2 regions of the Buttiauxella sp. AC142 genome follow, and region 1 is predicted to be linked to the other one. Evidence: predicted binding sites of a transcription regulator. Region 1 holds the regulator's gene; the other holds the start of a gene.
The links. Region 1 encodes LexA, which represses DNA repair genes until DNA is damaged. Its sites were predicted from a motif close to TNCTGTATGTACATACAGNA; they were not measured.

Region 1 (12,624 bases):
TAATAGAGGCCAATGCTGAGGTTTACCTTGTCGCTACGCGGATCAACTTTGAAACGTTCCATAAGGGAAAGGATTGGGTCGCCAGCATAGGCGTCAACTTTTTGAAACACGGTGAGGTTCTCCTGGTTTACAGTGTCGCGGACAACCAATGTAAACCAGGGAAGGACAACTAGTCCAGATACTCCATCGCCACCCTTGAAGTCAGGCGCGTGATAAGTTCGTAAGCACTCACTTTTGTGATTTCCGCAATGCGTTCGACCGGCAGGTTATCGCCCCACATCACCACGCTATCGCCCACTTTTTCTGCTGAGTTCGGGCCAAGATCGACACAAATCATGTCCATGGCAACACGCCCGACAATCGGCACTTCGCGGCCATTCACCAGGACTGGCGTACCGGATGGTGCTGCGCGTGGATAACCGTCGCCGTAGCCAATTGCCACCACACCCAGGCGGGTATCGCGCTGCGCAATCCAGGTGCCGCCGTAACCTACCGCTTCACCCGCTTTGTGTTCGCGAACGGCAATCAGGCTGGAAGTGAGAGACATCACCGGCTGAAAACCAAAATCCGTGCCCCACGGTTTTTGCTCCAGCGGAGAAACGCCGTACAAGATAATGCCAGGGCGAACCCAGTCCAGATGCGAGTCCGGCCACAACAGGATGCCGCCAGATGCGCCAATGGAACGCTCCCCTGGTTTGCCTGCGGTAAATGAATTGAAAATATCGAGCTGGCGCAGCGTGGCGTCAGATTCCGGCTCATCAGCCCGCGCAAAATGACTAACGATATTTACCGGCTGGCTGACGTTTTTACAGCGGCAAAGGCGCTGATAAAAGGCTTCTGCTTCTTCAGGCAAGATGCCCAAGCGGTGCATGCCGGTATCCAGCTTCATCCACACGGTAATCGGATGGCTTAACTCGGCCTGCTCCAGCGCTTCGAGCTGTTCAATACAGTGGACGGCAGTCTGGAAATTCTGCCCGGCAATCGTCGGCAGGTCGCTTGCATTGAAGAAACCTTCGAGCAGCAGAATGGGCTGGGTAATTCCCCCTGCACGCAACCGAACACCTTCTTCAAGACGGGCAACGCCGAAAGCATCGGCATCAGTCAGGGTAAGGGCCGTCTCCAGCAGACCATGCCCGTATGCGTTTGCTTTCACAACCGCCACCATACGGCTGGCTGGAGCCAGTTCGCGCAGACGTTGCAGGTTGTGTCGCAGAGCGCGGCGGTTAATTTTTACGGTTGCCGCTTGCATGTTCGTTCCTTGCGAAATTTTTGTATATGGAATTGGAATGCCCAAATCCTCTAAATCATTCGGGCTGCAAGAAGGCGGCAAACTCGTGAATCCCCATGAGCTTACACAAGTAAGCGATTGGGGTAAGCGAGTGCAGCCAACGCACTTGCAGCGTGAAGGATAACGAGGATTTAATCTTCGTCGTATTGAGGACCAGCATAGTTATCGAAGCGCGAGAACTGCCCGTTAAACGTCAGGCGCACGGTACCGATTGGGCCGTTACGCTGCTTGCCGAGGATGATTTGCGCGATGCCTTTCTCGTCACTGTTGTCGTTATAAACTTCGTCACGATAGATAAACATAATCAAGTCGGCATCCTGCTCGATAGAGCCGGATTCACGCAAGTCGGAGTTGACCGGGCGTTTATCAGCACGTTGCTCCAAAGAACGGTTAAGCTGCGAGAGCGCCACCACCGGCACCTGTAGCTCTTTTGCCAACGCTTTGAGCGAGCGCGAAATCTCGGCGATTTCCAGCGTACGGTTATCAGACAGCGACGGCACACGCATCAATTGCAGGTAGTCGATCATGATCAGGCTCAGGCCGCCATGTTCGCGGTAGATACGGCGCGCACGTGAACGCACTTCCGTTGGCGTCAGGCCGGATGAGTCATCAATGTACATGTTGCGTTTTTCAAGCAAGATGCCCATGGTGCTGGAAATTCGCGCCCAGTCTTCATCATCGAGCTGACCGGTACGGATTTTGGTCTGGTCAACGCGTGACAGCGACGCCAGCATACGCATCATGATTTGTTCGCCGGGCATCTCGAGGCTGAAAATTAGCACCGGTTTTTCCTGCAACATCGCGGCGTTTTCGCACAAGTTCATCGCAAACGTGGTTTTACCCATCGACGGACGCGCCGCCACGATGATCAGATCCGATTTTTGCAGACCTGCTGTTTTCTTGTTCAAATCCTGGTAGCCCGTATCCACGCCTGTTACGCCATCGTGCGGCGTCTGGTAAAGCGTTTCGATACGCGAGACTGTCGCTTCGAGGATTTGGTCGATACTTTTTGGCCCTTCGTCTTTATTCGCGCGGCTCTCAGCAATCTGGAACACGCGGGATTCGGCGAGGTCGAGCAAGTCTTCGCTGGTGCGCCCTTGCGGGTCGTAACCGGCATCGGCGATTTCATTCGCCACAGAAATCATTTCACGAACTACGGCACGTTCACGCACGATATCGGCGTAAGCGCTAATGTTCGCCGCACTTGGCGTGTTTTTTGATAATTCGGCCAGATAGGCGAAACCGCCAACGCTTTCCAGATTGCCCTGAAGTTCAAGAGATTCAGAAAGCGTGATCAGATCGATGGGCTTGCTCATTTCGAGCAAACGCTGCATCTCGGTGAAGATCATGCGGTGTGGACGGCTGAAAAAATCGTTAGCCACGACGCGCTCAGAAACGTTATCCCAGCGTTCGTTGTCCAGCATTAAACCGCCCAACACCGACTGCTCCGCTTCCAGAGAATGTGGCGGCATTTTCAGCCCTTCCATCTGACGATCGCGGGGTTCTTTCGGTTTGTTGAAGGGTTTATTTCCTGCCATAGTGAGGGAGTTACCAAAATCAGATAAGAGAGACGAGAGTTTACTCTATCTCCCTCCGAGGAAACAGAAGGAGTTCTCATGGCAACACGCATTGAATTTAGTCAACACGGCGGGCCTGAAGTGCTAAAAGTCGCGGAATTCACCCCAACGGCCCCCGCAGAGCACGAAGTGCAAGTTGAGAATAAAGCGATTGGTATCAACTACATTGATACATACATTCGCAGCGGTTTATACCCACCGCCGATGCTACCCAGCGGCCTCGGTACAGAAGCTGCAGGGGTCGTGACTAAAGTTGGCAGTGCGGTAACACATCTTAAAGTCGGCGACCGCGTGGTGTATGCGCAGTCAGGACTTGGCGCTTACAGCAGCGTGCATAATGTGCCCGCCGATAAAGCCGCAAAACTTCCTGATGCTATCTCTTTTGAGCAAGCTGCCGCGTCGTTCCTCAAGGGTCTCACGGTCTATTATCTGCTGCGTAAAACCTACGATATCAAACCCAATGAAGTTTTCTTATTCCATGCTGCGGCCGGTGGCGTTGGGCTGATCGCATGCCAATGGGCGAAAGCGTTGGGTGCCAAATTAATCGGTACGGTCGGCTCTGCGCAAAAAGCAGAAAGCGCCAAACAAGCCGGCGCCTGGCAGACCATTAACTATCGTGAAGAGAATCTTGTCGAGCGGGTAAAAGAGATTACCGGCGGCAAAAAAGTGGCGGTGGTTTATGACTCGGTTGGGAAAGATACCTGGGAATCATCGCTGGATTGTCTTCAGCGCCAGGGTTTGATGGTGAGTTTTGGCAACTCCTCCGGCCCGGTTACGGGTGTGAATCTGGGCATTTTGAACCAGAAAGGCTCGCTGTATGTTACTCGTCCGTCACTAAATGGTTACGTGACCACGCGTGAAGAGCTTGAGGAAGCCTGCAACGAACTGTTCTCGTTGATTGCCAGCGGCGTGATAAAAGTCGATGTGTCTGATAACCAGAAGTTTGCCTTGAGCGATGCCGCTCTGGCTCATACAACGCTGGAGAGTCGCAGCACACAAGGCTCTAGTTTACTGATTCCATAAAAGAATTTGGGCCTCCCGAGGGAAGCCCATTCTTTTTTTGTTCGCACGGTATGTAGGGTACAGCGCGATGAATTCGTATTTTCGCAACCCGTTAATAATGTCAGGTTTGGTAAATAATTGATATCCCACGACCCGCAAACTTAGCCAGAAAGATGCGAGGTTGTGATCAACTCCGCAATACCTGAGCAATCTGCCGGGTTATTACAAACAAAACCTAGCGTTTGTCGGCAACCAATGACAGTGCATGTTCTACAACATCAATTCCGGCACCCGCTTTATGGGCGTTTTCGCTCAGGTAACGACGCCACTGGCGCGCACCGGGGATCCCCTGGAACAGACCGAGCATATGGCGAGTGACATGGCCTAAGTAAGTGCCGTTTGCCAGTTCACGCTCGATGTACGGGTACATGGCGCGAACCGCCGCAACGGTGTCGACTTCTTGCGAGTCAATGCCAAAAATCTCACGATCAACCGCCGTCAGCAGGCCTGGGTTTTGATAGGCTTCGCGCCCAACCATCACGCCATCCATATGTTCGAGATGCGCTTTCGCTTCTTCCAGCGATTTGATACCGCCGTTAATCGACATCGTTAAATGCGGAAAATCACGCTTCAACTGGTAAACACGGGGGTAATCCAGCGGTGGAATTTCACGGTTTTCCTTCGGGCTTAAACCCGAAAGCCAGGCTTTACGGGCATGAATGATGAACATTTCACATTCGCCCTTCCCGGCAACCGTACCGATAAAATCACACAAAAATTCGTAACTGTCCTGGTCATCAATGCCGATACGCGTTTTGACGGTGACAGGGATAGATACCACGTCGCGCATCGCTTTAATGCAATCAGCAACGCGCTGAGCATCCGCCATCAGACATGCGCCGAACATACCGTTTTGCACCCGATCAGACGGGCAACCGACGTTCAGGTTAATTTCATCGTAGCCACGTTCTTCAGCCAGTTTCGCGCATTGTGCCAGCGCGGCCGGGTCACTTCCGCCTAATTGCAAAGCGATGGGATGCTCGTCTTCGCTGTACGCCAGATAATCCCCTTTGCCGTGAATAATCGCACCGGTGGTCACCATTTCGGTGTACAGCAGTGTCTGGCTTGATAACTGACGCAAGAAATAACGGCAGTGGCGATCGGTCCAGTCGAGCATCGGTGCAATAGAAAAACGATGTGGCTGGAAAGGAGTGTGGCTGATTTGTGAGGACATAGGCACTGGCGTTTACGGGCTACGGTTAAAAAAGGGTCGGTACTATAGCATAAAGCAGCGTCGGGACACCCGCTCGTCCCGACGGCTATTTTTATCAGAAGGTGACGCTAAGCTGTGCGCCTGCACCCCAGGTCTGGTCCTCGCCGTACAGCCCCATTAAATCGACATGCACGCGATTAAAGGGCGCGAAGCCAACACCGCCGGTAAAGACGTTGCTATCGTTTGCTTTAACATCTGCGCGATAGCCCGCCCGCACCGCAAGCCATGACAGCGGCGTAATTTCAGCACCGACCCCAACGTACTGCGAGTCTTCTTCGCTTTTGAAGCCTTTGGTTTCGGTGAGATCGCCATCGGCGCTAAGGGTAATGAGGTCGTTATGCCAGGAGACACCTGCGGTCACTAACGGACGAATTTGGTAAGTGTCTTTGTAGTTGACCGTCTCGCCGGTTCTGCCATTGGTGATCAAGATGTCTTTGGTATCAATGTCACGCGAAACCAGGTTCTGGCCGCTCAAACCTACCGTCCAGTTTTCGCCAAAATCGGCTGCCATGCCCGCATCGACGTTGAAACCCGTGTCGTCATTACGATAGCGGCTATTTTTCCAGTCGTTGCTGTCGTAGGAATAGATCGACGTGGTGTAGTTGTATAACCAGGTTTTTTGCAGCTTTGGCGTGATGCCAAAAGAGACCGGTACGCCACCAAGATCAAACTGTTTCGCCAGCGCCACGCCATAGTCGGAGACAATAGCGGCGCGGCCTGAGGCGGTGGAGTTCAGCTGGCTGGTAATAGCATCGGAGCCGTTAATAGCGGCGTCCAACGCCACGCCACCTGCAACAACATTAGAATTAGCGATGCCGTTGAGGTAATCAATATCTTGTTGATCAATAGAGGAACTGACGTGCGCACGCGCATAAGCTTTTGCAACAAATGCCACCGAAAGCACGTCATTCGGAATACTGACTGCGATGCTCGCCCCCGCTTTAGCGTTTGCGGTTTTCCCTTTCAGATCGTTTAGTTCACCAGCCAGATCGCCCGCCGCCCCCTGAAGCTGATTGAGCGATCCATTTGGATTTAAAAGGATATCCTGCAGGGTAAGATTGTCGAAAACGTTTTTGTATTGATCGACCGTATCGCTAATTTCATCAATCTGATCCTGCAGGTTATCTTTATCAGTAATTTGACCGCTGACCGCAGGCAGAATTACCGTTACCGTATCATCCTGCTTTGCTTTTGCCAGCAAGGCGGGGTTGGTGAGAACACCACTTCCGTAACTTCCGGAGGCAACACCCGTGCCCCCCATTGCATCACTACGTGCTTCAGCCCAGGTACCAGCCGCGAAGACCGGATTTGCCACAAATAAAGATGCAGCGCTAAGCGCCACCAAAGTTTTAATTTTTTTCATTCACCGCTCGTCTGTTGATCAGTTGTAATAACTAGCCCCCGCCAGTTATGACTGAACGCAGGCAGACTATTGCTGTGAATAAAAAGCTAAAAAGTGAGCTGTTTCGCCCATAGAAATCCTGTTTCTATCCATCAGGATTATCGGTTCAAAATTCCTTTGCAGACTTATTTATAGTTTACCGTTCGTTTTTCGGGAAGGCAGACCATCGTGCTGACCAAAGAATTGCGGTGGATGGTCAATCCAGCGATCTTTACGTTGTGCTGCATAAGAGGGGTTTAAGGGGTAGTAAATTCTGTTTTCCGCTTTATTGGCTTCGCCGACAATCAGCAGTCGCACTTCATGTTCGGTGTTATTAATAAAAGTATGGCAAACGCCTGTCCCTGCCGGGAAGCCGACACTATCTCCAGGTTCCAGCGCATAGAGGTGCCCGTTAATCCACACTTGCGGATGCCCTTCCAGGACATAAGCAAACTCTTCTTCACTGCTTTCGGCGTGCGGATAAGAAGTCCGGCGGCCAGGCAACAAGCGTTCATGATGTATTCCCAGGCGTGTTAAACCCAGTTTACGAGCCAGCGGTGCGCCAATGGAAAATAATTCAGTGCTATCGGGATAGGTTGAATCATCTTCACCTTCCAGTTCTTTCCAGTGGCGAATGCAATCAGGTTTATTCATAACAAACTCCGGGATAGTCATCTCAAAAGGATTTGACCAGAATGGCGCACCATTCGGCGTTTTTTACGCATTGTGGTAAAGTGTAGGGCTAATCTACAGGGGAATGCTGATGGACATCACGACTTCACAAAACGTGTTAGCGCAGGCTGAAAAACTATGCGAGCAGCGTAATGTGCGCCTGACGCCACAACGCCTTGAAGTACTGCGTTTGCTGACACAGCAGGCAGGTGCAATCAGCGCTTATGATTTGCTGGATTTACTGCGTGCCAGCGAACCGCAAGCTAAACCCCCGACGGTGTATCGTGCGCTCGATTTTCTTCTCGAACAAGGTTTTGTACACCGTGTAGAGTCAACCAACAGCTATGTTTTATGCCATCTTTTTGATCAACCGACTCACTCATCAGCCATGTTTATCTGCGACCGATGTGGCGCGGTGAAAGAACAGGGTGCGGAAGGCGTAGAAGATATTATGCAGCAGTTGGCAGCCGAGTTAGGCTTTGCTCTGCATCATAATGTTATTGAGGCGCATGGATTATGCAGTGCTTGTGCGGAGGTTGAAGCGTGTAGCCACCCGGAAGCCTGTGGGCATGACCATTCGATTCAGTCAAAGAAGAAGTCGCGTTAGGGGTATGGGTACGTCCGTGTACCTGGGCAGGGCTGAGAGTTAACACATCTGAGGGAAACTAATTACCAACGGTATTTGTTGCGAGTTTCCCAATCAACGACTTCTTCCTCTGCCTTATCCTTTTCATATCCATAACGTTCCTGGATTTTGCCGACAAGCTGATCGCGCTTCCCTTCAATGACGGTCATATCATCGTCAGTCAGTTTGCCCCATTTCTCTTTTACTGTGCCTTTGAACTGTTTCCAGTTACCGCCGATTTCGTCTTTATTCATAATAATATCCTCATCGTTCGGTGAAAAATTACTAACAAAAATTACCATCGTCCGGGTGCTTCCGTTTGGCTGACACCCTGTTTCTGCTGGACGTGGGAATAATTGTAGTCAAGGATATGGTGGTATGGGGAAAACTAAGAATGTTTAACCTAACGGCTTAATCTTGAACATTGTTAAACCAGGTATTTTTCTGCCAGTGGCGACGCCAGATCCATCCCAGCGACAAACCTCTTAGCGCAAGGAATACAGCTAACGAAAGCCACAACCCGTGGTTGCCTAAATACGGTACGGTAAACATCGACAGGCCAAAGCCCAACGCCGCGACAGCCATGCTATTGCGCATTTCAGTCCCTCGAGTTGCGCCTATAAACATGCCATCGAGCAAATAGCACCACACGCCGACAACGGGTAAAATTATCTGCCAATACAAATAGATATCCGCTTGCCGTTGCAGCTCAGCAATTGAGGTCAAAAGGGAAACAATTTGCTCACCCAATAAGGCATAAACGGCGGCGAATGCCAGTGCGACTAAACCGGCCTGGCGACATGCAGCCCCCCAGACTTCGAGTAATTGCCCCCGATTTTTTGCCCCATAAGCCTGCCCGGAATGTGCCTCAACGGCATAAGCAAAACCATCGAGCGCGTAAGCGGTGAAGGTCAGCAACGTCATTAGTACCGCATTCACCGCGACGATTTCGCTACCCAAACGCGCGCCAAAGATGGTCACGGAGGCAAAACAGATCTGTAATAACAGCGAGCGGAGCATGATGTCGCGGTTAAGCGCCAACAAACGCCGAACATTACCGCGCCACGCCTGTTTGAGCATTTCACCACTGATTCCACGCAGGCCCATGACCTTTTTCACCATGAGCAAGCCGATGATAAATGTGGCGTATTCAGCCGTGACAGTAGCGAGTGCCGCCCCCTGAACATTCATATGCAGCCCCATCACCAGCCACACGTCGAGCACAATATTCAGAACGTTACCGACCACTAACAAAATAACCGGCGCGCGTGCGTATTGAACGCCCAGCAACCAGCCGAGCAAGACCAAATTAGCCAGGGAGGCCGGGGCGCTTAACCAACGAATCTCAAGAAAACGTTGCGCCTGAAAGAGCACGTCCTGATTACCGCCGACAATACGCAGAGCCAGCGAGATTAGTGGTTCGCGCAGCAAGACAATGGCAATACCCGCTCCGAGTGCCAGCAATAAAGGCTGAACCAGTGCGCGAGCTAAAGCGGAGGGGTTGTTTGCGCCAAAGGCCTGGGCGGTTAAGCCGGTGGTACTCATGCGCAGAAAGAGCAATAACATAAACAGGAAGCTGGTTGCCGTCGCTCCAATCGCGACACCACCGAGATAAACAGGACTATCCAGATGACCAATAACAGCCGTATCGACAAGGCCAAGCAGCGGGACGGTAATGTTGGAGAAAATCATGGGTAAAGCGAGGCGCCAGAGCGCACGATCCGCTGTGGAGAATAATTGCATGACCTCTCCTGAAGGAGATCAAAGAGAATTAAGACAGTGATGCGTACTTAAATACGCATCACCTAAAGAGATTTTACAGCCAGTCGCCGTTGCGAATAACCCCAACAGCCAGCCCTTCAATCGAGAAGTTATGCTCGCGCAGGTCAACCACTATCGGCTCGAATTCGCTGTTTTCTGGCAGCAGATGAACGGTATTCCCTTGCTGTTTCAAACGTTTAACGGTCACTTCATCATCAATGCGCGCAACCACAACCTGGCCGTTACGCACATCCTGAGTTTTATGCACCGCCAGTAAATCACCGTCCATAATACCGATGTCTTTCATAGACATCCCGCTGACGCGCAGCAGGAAGTCGGCATTCGGTTTGAACAATGAAGGATCTACCTGGTAATGGCCTTCGATATGCTGCTGCGCAAGGAGTGGTTCACCCGCAGCGACGCGCCCAACCAGCGGGATACCAGTGATCTCTTCCACCAGCAAACGAATGCCACGCGAAGCGCCGGAAACAATCTCAATCACGCCTTTACGGGCGAGAGCTTTTAAATGTTCTTCAGCAGCGTTCGGAGAACGGAACCCCAGACGTTGAGCAATCTCGGCACGTGTCGGTGGCATGCCGGTCTGGCTGATATGATCCCGAATAAGATCAAACACCTCTTGCTGCCTGGTAGTTAACGCTTTCATTCCGCCCCCTGGGTGTTTATACAGTTATGCTGTGAGTATATACAGTTAAAGGCGAATTTGGAACCACAAATTGAGCAAAAAACCAGGCACTTAACTATTCTGGAAAGACTATCGCAAATGCTGCCAAAGCAGCGTGACCCAGGTAATTACTGCAAGGATAATGGCGATTAATACAGCGGCTGAGCCCATATCTTTTGCTCGCCCGGAAAGCTCGTGATAGTCAGTACCAACACGGTCAACGAGGGCCTCAATAGCGCTATTGAGGATTTCGACAATCATCACCAACACCACTGAACCAATCAGTAAAATACGGGTAATAGGGTCAACATCTAACCAGCAGGCAATAGCAATGGCGATGACAGCCGAAACGCCCTCCTGGCGGAAAGCAGCTTCGTTGATCCAGGCCGCTTTTAGCCCTTTCCATGAATAGCCTGCAGCTTTGATAATACGGGTAAGTCCAGTGGTACTACTCGCCATTTTGGGCAACCTTTTCAAATTATTTGCATCAATGCTTGTCAAAATTATAACGCCACAGAAATCTGGGTCAGATTCTGATATTCTTGCGGCGAATTTGCATCATTAACCTGAGGCTTTACATCGTTTATGTCAGGCTGGCCAAGAATCTACTACAAATTACTTAATTTACCATTAGGCGTTCTGGTAAAGAGCAAGTCTATTCCGGCAGATCCACAAGCCGAACTGGGCTTAGATCCCACACGTCCAATAATGTACGTGCTGCCCTATAACTCAAAGGCGGACTTATTAACGCTGCGCGCTCAATGCCTCGCGCATAACTTGCCCGACCCTCTCGAGCCGTTAGAAATCGACGGAGCGGTGCTGCCGCGCTATGTCTTTATCCATGGTGGGCCGCGTGTATTCACTTATTACACGCCGAAAGAAGAGTCGATCAAGCTGTTCCATGATTACCTCGATTTACACCGTAGCAATCCAAATCTGGACGTGCAGATGGTGCCTGTTTCGGTCATGTTTGGCCGTTCACCGGGGCGCGAAAAAGGCGAAGTGAATCCGCCATTAAGAATGCTCAACGGCATTCAAAAATTCTTCGCCGTCTCCTGGCTTGGGCGCGACAGCTTTGTGCGTTTTTCCGCACCGGTTTCGCTGCGCCAGATGGCAACCGATCACGGCACAGATAAAAAAATCGCTCAGAAACTGGCGCGAGTGGCACGTATGCACTTCGCTCGCCAGCGTTTAGCGACTGTTGGCCCGCGTCTGCCGGTGCGTCAGGATCTGTTTAACAAACTTCTGGCATCAAAAGCTATCGCTCGCGCGGTAGAAGACGAAGCGCGTAGCAAGAAAATCTCCCATGAAAAAGCACAGCAAAATGCTGTCGCGCTGATGGAAGAGATTGCCGCCAACTTCTCTTATGAAGCCGTTCGTTTGACCGACCGCGTGTTAGGACTGACGTGGAACCGTTTGTACCAGGGCATTAACGTTCACAACGCTGAGCGTGTGCGCCAACTGGCTCATGACGGCCATGAGATTGTCTATGTGCCCTGCCACCGCAGCCACATGGACTACATGCTGCTGTCTTACGTGCTTTATCACCAGGGGCTAGTTCCTCCGCACATCGCGGCGGGTATCAACCTGAATTTCTGGCCAGCAGGCCCGATTTTCCGTCGCCTGGGAGCGTTCTTTATTCGCCGTACCTTTAAAGGCAGCAAACTCTATTCCACCGTGTTCCGTGAATATCTTGGCGAGCTGTTTAGCCGTGGCTATTCCGTTGAATATTTTGTGGAAGGTGGGCGTTCCCGTACCGGGCGTTTGCTTGATCCGAAAACCGGCACGCTGTCGATGACCATTCAGGCCATGCTGCGCGGTGGTACTCGTCCAATTACATTGGTGCCAATTTACATTGGCTACGAGCATGTAATGGAAGTGGGGACTTACGCCAAAGAACTGCGTGGAGCGACCAAAGAGAAAGAGAGCTTTATGCAGATGGTGCGCGGGCTGAGCAAGCTGCGTAATCTCGGCCAGGGCTATGTGAACTTCGGCGAACCGATGCCGTTGATGACATTCCTCAATCAACGTGTTCCTGAGTGGCGTGATTCAATCGATCCAATCGAAGCGATTCGCCCGGCGTGGCTGACGCCAACGGTCAATGAAATTGCTGCCGAGCTGATGGTGCGTATCAACAATGCAGGGGCGGCAAATGCCATGAACCTGTGTTGTACCGCATTACTCGCTTCGCGTCAGCGTTCACTTACTCGTGAACAATTGACCGAGCAGCTCAACTGCTACCTGAGCCTGTTGCGTAATGTGCCGTATTCACCAGATGCGACCACGCCAGACCAGCCAGCAGAAGCGCTGATTGAACACGCGTTGCAAATGAACAAGTTTGAAGTAGAGAAAGATACTATCGG
Region 2 (5,843 bases), 4.7 Mb from region 1:
TTCTCATAATGTACGCATTACTTTATTTCATATTATACTCCGTACCAATGTACGATCTCCGATCATTATTATTACATAATGAGATCATCGTTTATCATGCTAAAGCTGTTGCTTGTGTAGGGGCCATACCTCTTTGCATCTATTCTATATTCGTTGCTCTTCGAGTATTTTTTACCAAAGGAGTTAAACCACCTACAACACAAACCTCTATTGGTAAAGTCTGTAGCGGCGTTTGTGTCATTGTAACTTTCTTATCATTCATCATCGCATTCCTAATCCCTATCGGTTTGGCGTTTTCGCCTTATAGCAATTGCCCGCAAGAAAAACTCGGCAATTATTATGTCACTGACTTAGAACTCTGTAAGACCATCGAACCCAGAAACTGGAAGATAGAAAGACATGAATAGAGAAACCATTTTAGAATGGCTACTGTATCGTGGTGCGGCTGTCGTCATGATAGCAATTATGTCAGTCATCCTTTATTTTATTTTCTTCTCCGTACCAATGTATGACCTTCACTCATTATATATGCATGATGAAATTATCGTTTACCATACTAAAGCTGTCGCTGGAGCAGCAGGAACCCCAATATATATTTACTTTATATTAATTTCACTTCGAGTACTTTTCATGAGAGGAATAAAACCCCCAACGACCCAAACCTTCATTGGAAGAATTTATGGAGCATTTAGTTTAATTGTCAGCATAGTATGTCTCATCATCGCATTCCTAATCCCCATCGGCTTGGCGTTTTCACCTTATAGCAGTTGCCCGCAAGAAAAACTCGGCAATTATTATGTCACTGATTTAGAACTCTGTAAGACCATCGAACCCAGAAACTGGAAGATAGAAAGACATGAATAGAGAAACTATTTTAGAATGGCTACTGTATCGTGGTGCGGCTGTCGTCATGATAGCAATTATGTCAGTCATCCTTTATTTTATTTTCTTCTCCGTACCAATGTATGACCTTCACTCATTATATATGCATGACGAAATTATCGTTTACCATACTAAAGCTATAGCTGGGGCAGCAGGAATTCCTGTTTATGTCTACGGTATATTCCTGGGTCTTCGCGTACTTGTCACAAAAGGGATAAAGCCGCCCACCACCCAAACAGCAATTGGTATTATCCTTACACCATTCATTGCGTTTGTAACCCTTTCAGGCTTCATTATCGCATTCCTAATCCCCATCGGATTAATGTTTTCACCTTATAGTAATTGCCCGCAAGAAAAACTCGGCAATTATTATGTCACTGACTTAGAACTCTGTAAGACCATCGAACCCAGAAACTGGAAGATAGAGAAAAAGCAATAATGCCGAATGAGGCTGTGCTTATCCGGCATACACGTTTAAATTTTGTAGGGTGGATAAGCGCCAGCGTCATCCACCGTTTTACTTAAGCGTTACGCAGATTCTGTGCCGCTTTCACCATGTTTGCCAGTGCCTGGCGAGTTTCCGTCCAGCCACGGGTTTTAAGACCGCAGTCCGGGTTCACCCACAAACGTTCTGCCGGAACAGACTCTGCCGCTTTCCTTAGCAGAGCTTCAATCCATTCCACGCTCGGCACATTCGGTGAGTGAATGTCATATACGCCCGGCCCGATTTCATTCGGGTATTCAAACTCTTTAAATGACTCCAGCAGGTCCATATCGGAACGCGAGGTTTCGATGGTGATCACGTCTGCATCCAGCGCTGCAATAGAATCCATGATGTCATTGAACTCGCAGTAACACATATGCGTGTGGATTTGCGTGTCGTCTCGTACCACGGCAGCGTTCAGGCGGAAGGCTTCCACACCCCATCCCAGATACGCCTGCCAGTCGGAACGACGCAGCGGTAAACCTTCGCGCAGTGCCGGTTCATCAATCTGAATGATGCCGATACCTGCTGCTTCCAGATCTGCCACTTCGTCGCGCAGCGCTAATGCGATTTGCTTAGCGATAGTTTCACGGCTCACATCTTCGCGCGGGAACGACCAGCACAAAATGGTCACCGGACCAGTCAGCATGCCTTTTACCGGTTTGTCGGTCAGGGATTGCGCGTATTTCGCCCATTCCACGGTAATCGCTTCCGGGCGGCTGATGTCACCAATCACTACCGGTGGTTTCACACAGCGGGAACCGTAACTCTGCACCCAACCATTTTGCGTAAATACGAAACCGTCGAGATGCTCGCCGAAATACTCCACCATGTCGTTACGTTCCGCTTCACCATGCACCAGCACGTCCAGACCTAAGCGTTCCTGTTCAGCAACGGCTTGTTTGATATGTTCGGCGATACCGGTGCGATAGTTATTCGCATCCAGGTTACCTTTTTTGAACTCCAGGCGCAGGCCACGAATTTCCGTCGTTTGCGGGAATGAACCGATAGTCGTTGTCGGCCAGGTCGGGAGATTGAAGCGCTGGCGCTGTGCCACGGCACGATCGGCGTAGTCACTCTGGCGTTGGCTGTCTTGCGCCGTAATGGTCGCCAGACGTTTGCCAACTGCCGCATTATGGACACGCTGTGAATGGCGGCGAGCCTGAATTGGCGCACTCCACTCAACTAGTTTTTCAGTGTTGCCGCTGTTCAGGGCTTCGGTCAACAAAGACAACTCGGCACATTTTTGCAGCGCGAAGGCAAACCAGCTTTTTACTTCTGCATCCAGACGGGTTTCAACGCTCAGGTCGATTGGGCTATGTAACAGCGAGCAAGAAGAGGCAACCCAAAGATCACGTTTGCCCACCAGACCCTGCAGTTGCGCATATTTCTCCGTTAAATCAGCACGCCAGACGTTACGGCCATTAATCACACCCGCCGATAGCAGCCAGTTGGCTGGCAGTTGCTGATGCAGCGCGTTGATATCGTCTTTGCCATGCACGAAGTCGACGTGCAAACCCTGAACGGGCAGCGCCGTAATCGTATTCAGATTGGGCGTCACGCCTTCAAAATAGGTGGTCAAGAGCAGTTTAACGTTACCCGCCAGTGCATCGTAAGCCGGTTGGAACGCATCCAGCCACTTTTGCGGTAACTCCAGCACCAATGCAGGTTCGTCGATTTGCACCCATTCGATGCCGCGTTTTGCCAGGTCAGCCAGCACCTGTTGGTAAACCGGCAGAATATCTTTCAGCAAGCTCAGGCGGTCAAACGGCTCGCCTTTCACTTTACCCAGCCATAGATAAGTGACCGGGCCAAGCAGCACAGGTTTTACGTTATGGCCGAGTGCCAGCGCTTCGTCTACTTCATCCAGCAGCTGTGTCCATGTCAGTTTGAACTGCTGGCCTTTGGTGAATTCCGGGACCATGTAGTGGTAGTTAGTGTTGAACCATTTGGTCATTTCAGCGGCTGCGGCTGGCTCACCAGTGGGTGCACGGCCACGGCCCAGACGGAATAAAGTGTCGATATCGACGCTGCCGTCCGCGTTCTGATGACGAGCCGGCACATTGCCAAGCAGCAAGCTGGTGGTCAGAACGTGATCGTACCAGGCGAAATCGCCCACTGGCAGCAGTTCCACACCAGCTTCTTTTTGTTGTTCCCAGTGGCGAGCACGCAGTTCGCGGCCCACCGCCAGCAATTCTTCCTGAGTGGAGTTGCCTGCCCAGTAGCTTTCTTGTGCTTTTTTCAGTTCGCGACGCAGGCCAACACGTGGGAAGCCGAGGGTGTGATTAAGTATTGTCATGTTATGCCCTTGAGGAATTTTTCGTATTTAGCCATCCAGATGTTTACACCGCCATCTTGCAAATGTACTGTATATTCCTCAAGCGCAATTTGCTCATGCCGAAGTGAAGGACTTTCATGATCGAGATCAAACACCTGCGGACGCTCCAGGCGTTACGAAATTGCGGCTCTTTAGCCGCCGCCGCCGCCGCGTTGCATCAAACCCAATCGGCGCTCTCTCATCAGTTCAGCGATCTGGAGCAGCGGCTTGGGTTCCGCCTGTTTGTCCGTAAAAGTCAGCCACTACGGTTTACGCCGCAGGGCGAGGTGCTACTGCAATTGGCTGAACAAGTGTTACCGCAGATAAGCCGCGCGCTACAGGCCTGTAACGAACCACACCAGACCCGGCTTCGCATCGCAATCGAATGCCATAGCTGTATTCAGTGGCTGACGCCCGCGCTGGAAAACTTCCATAAAACCTGGCCGCAGGTGGATCTGGATTTCAAATCTGGCGTGACGTTCGACCCGCAGCCTGCTCTGCAACAAAGTGAGCTGGATATCGTGTTAACGTCTGACATCCTGCCGCGCAGCGGTCTGCACTATTCGCCGATGTTTGATTATGAAGTGCGCCTGGTGCTGGCCACGGATCACCCGCTGGCGAATAAAACGCGTATTGAGCCGGAAGATTTGAGCAGCGAAACGTTATTGATTTACCCGGTCCAGCGCCAACGTCTGGATATCTGGCGGCATTTCCTGCAACCAGCGGGCGTAAGTCCGTCGCTGAAAAGTGTCGATAACACGTTGTTGTTGATTCAGATGGTGTCGGCACGCATGGGAATTGCCGCGCTGCCGCATTGGGTAGTGGAGAATGTTGAACGCCAGGGTCTGGTTGTGACCAAAACCCTGGGTGAAGGACTGTGGAGCCGGTTGTACGCAGCCGTGCGCGATGGCGAGCAGCGTCAACCGGTGACGGAAGCCTTTATTCGCTCGACGCGTTCACACGCTTGCGAGCATCTGCCGTTTGTGAAGAACGCGGAGCGACCCAATGGCGATGTACCCATAGCGAAGCCATTATCACCGACCCACCAATAATAAAACTCGGCCAGTGGGGTTGCTCTTGCCAGATGGCGAGGTTAACCAGCAGCCCCGCCGGAACATGCACGTTGTTCATGATGCCGAGCGTGCCCGCATCCACCTGCGTGGCACCGTAGTTCCACATGAAGTACCCCAATCCTGACGCGACAACCCCAAGCCACACCAGAATGCCCCATTGCAGATTTGTCGTCGGCAGTTTTTGCGGGTTCCCAAGCGCAAACCAGGCTGTTACAGCCACGACTGCCGCCCCGAGGTAGAACCACGAAAATGCGCAACGTTGCGGCATCGGGCGCGTTTCCATCAGGCGTTTATAACCCACCATCCCGATGGCGAAACAGATGTTTGCGCCCTGCACCAGTAACAGTCCAATCCAGAAGTGATCGCTGACTTTGTCGTACCGAATAATCGCCGCGCCAATCACCGCCAACCCGGCGCTTAACGCATAGCCCCAGCGCAGTTTGTTGCCACTGATCAGGTCGTAAATCAGCGTGACGTAAAGTGGCGTCATTACCGTAAACAGCAGGAATTCAGAAACGGTGAGGTAGAGATAAGCCTGGAAGCTAAACAGGTACATCACACCGAGTTGTAACGCGCCCACCAGCATGTACAGCAACAGCGTTTTCGCGCTGTAGCCTTTGAAGCGCAGGAACGGCAGGAACACTAATGCCGCAAGTCCGACGCGCATCAGCACGGAAAAATAGCTGTCGACATGCCCGGCAAGGTATTCGCCAATCAGGCTAAAAGAGAAGGCCCACAGAATGGTGGTGATGATGAGTAACGGCACGATGAAGTCTCAACTACAGGCAATTTATTCACCATTGTAGCGAAGGGTATGAACCGGAGCTGAACTATTTGGTTGACGAGTGGTGATTTATTCACCACTCTATTTCACGAATCAATCTTTACCGAGGAACATCTTACGCAGGTAATGTGGAACCGCGTTATCCGCGTTGGTGCCGATGACTTCCAGTTCTGGCAGCAAGTCTTTCAGGCGCTGGTGAGCGTTGCCCATGATGCAGCCTTTGCCCGCCATGCTGAGCATTTCAGCGTCGTTCATGCCGTCGCCAAAGGAAATGCAGTCTTTCAGGCCGTAGCCCATCGCTTT

Region 2: metR (HTH-type transcriptional regulator MetR) is a predicted target of LexA. The motif match lies at 3,731-3,750, and genes of this name have one in related genera.

The regions. Positions count from the first base shown of each region.
Region 1 covers NZ_CEEDCH010000001.1:32,695-45,318, reverse strand. Annotated here, with positions in the region: gene tyrB (aromatic amino acid transaminase) at 1-110, opposite strand, end outside; gene alr (alanine racemase) at 170-1,249, opposite strand; gene dnaB (replicative DNA helicase) at 1,420-2,826, opposite strand; gene AC0IWZ_RS00185 (NADPH:quinone reductase) at 2,905-3,888, shown strand; gene dusA (tRNA dihydrouridine(20/20a) synthase DusA) at 4,103-5,101, opposite strand; gene AC0IWZ_RS00175 (conjugal transfer protein TraF) at 5,196-6,503, opposite strand; gene AC0IWZ_RS00170 (cupin domain-containing protein) at 6,672-7,175, opposite strand; gene zur (zinc uptake transcriptional repressor Zur) at 7,285-7,800, shown strand; gene AC0IWZ_RS00160 (CsbD family protein) at 7,863-8,072, opposite strand; gene dinF (MATE family efflux transporter DinF) at 8,230-9,561, opposite strand; gene lexA (transcriptional repressor LexA) at 9,635-10,243, opposite strand; gene AC0IWZ_RS00145 (diacylglycerol kinase) at 10,352-10,720, opposite strand; gene plsB (glycerol-3-phosphate 1-O-acyltransferase PlsB) at 10,847-12,624, shown strand, end outside.
Region 2 covers NZ_CEEDCH010000001.1:4,763,045-4,768,887, reverse strand. Annotated here, with positions in the region: gene AC0IWZ_RS22255 (DUF1240 domain-containing protein) at 1-407, shown strand, start outside; gene AC0IWZ_RS22250 (DUF1240 domain-containing protein) at 400-864, shown strand; gene AC0IWZ_RS22245 (hypothetical protein) at 857-1,321, shown strand; gene metE (5-methyltetrahydropteroyltriglutamate--homocysteine S-methyltransferase) at 1,404-3,665, opposite strand; gene metR (HTH-type transcriptional regulator MetR) at 3,782-4,735, shown strand; gene AC0IWZ_RS22230 (carboxylate/amino acid/amine transporter) at 4,623-5,522, opposite strand; gene yigL (sugar/pyridoxal phosphate phosphatase YigL) at 5,634-5,843, opposite strand, start outside.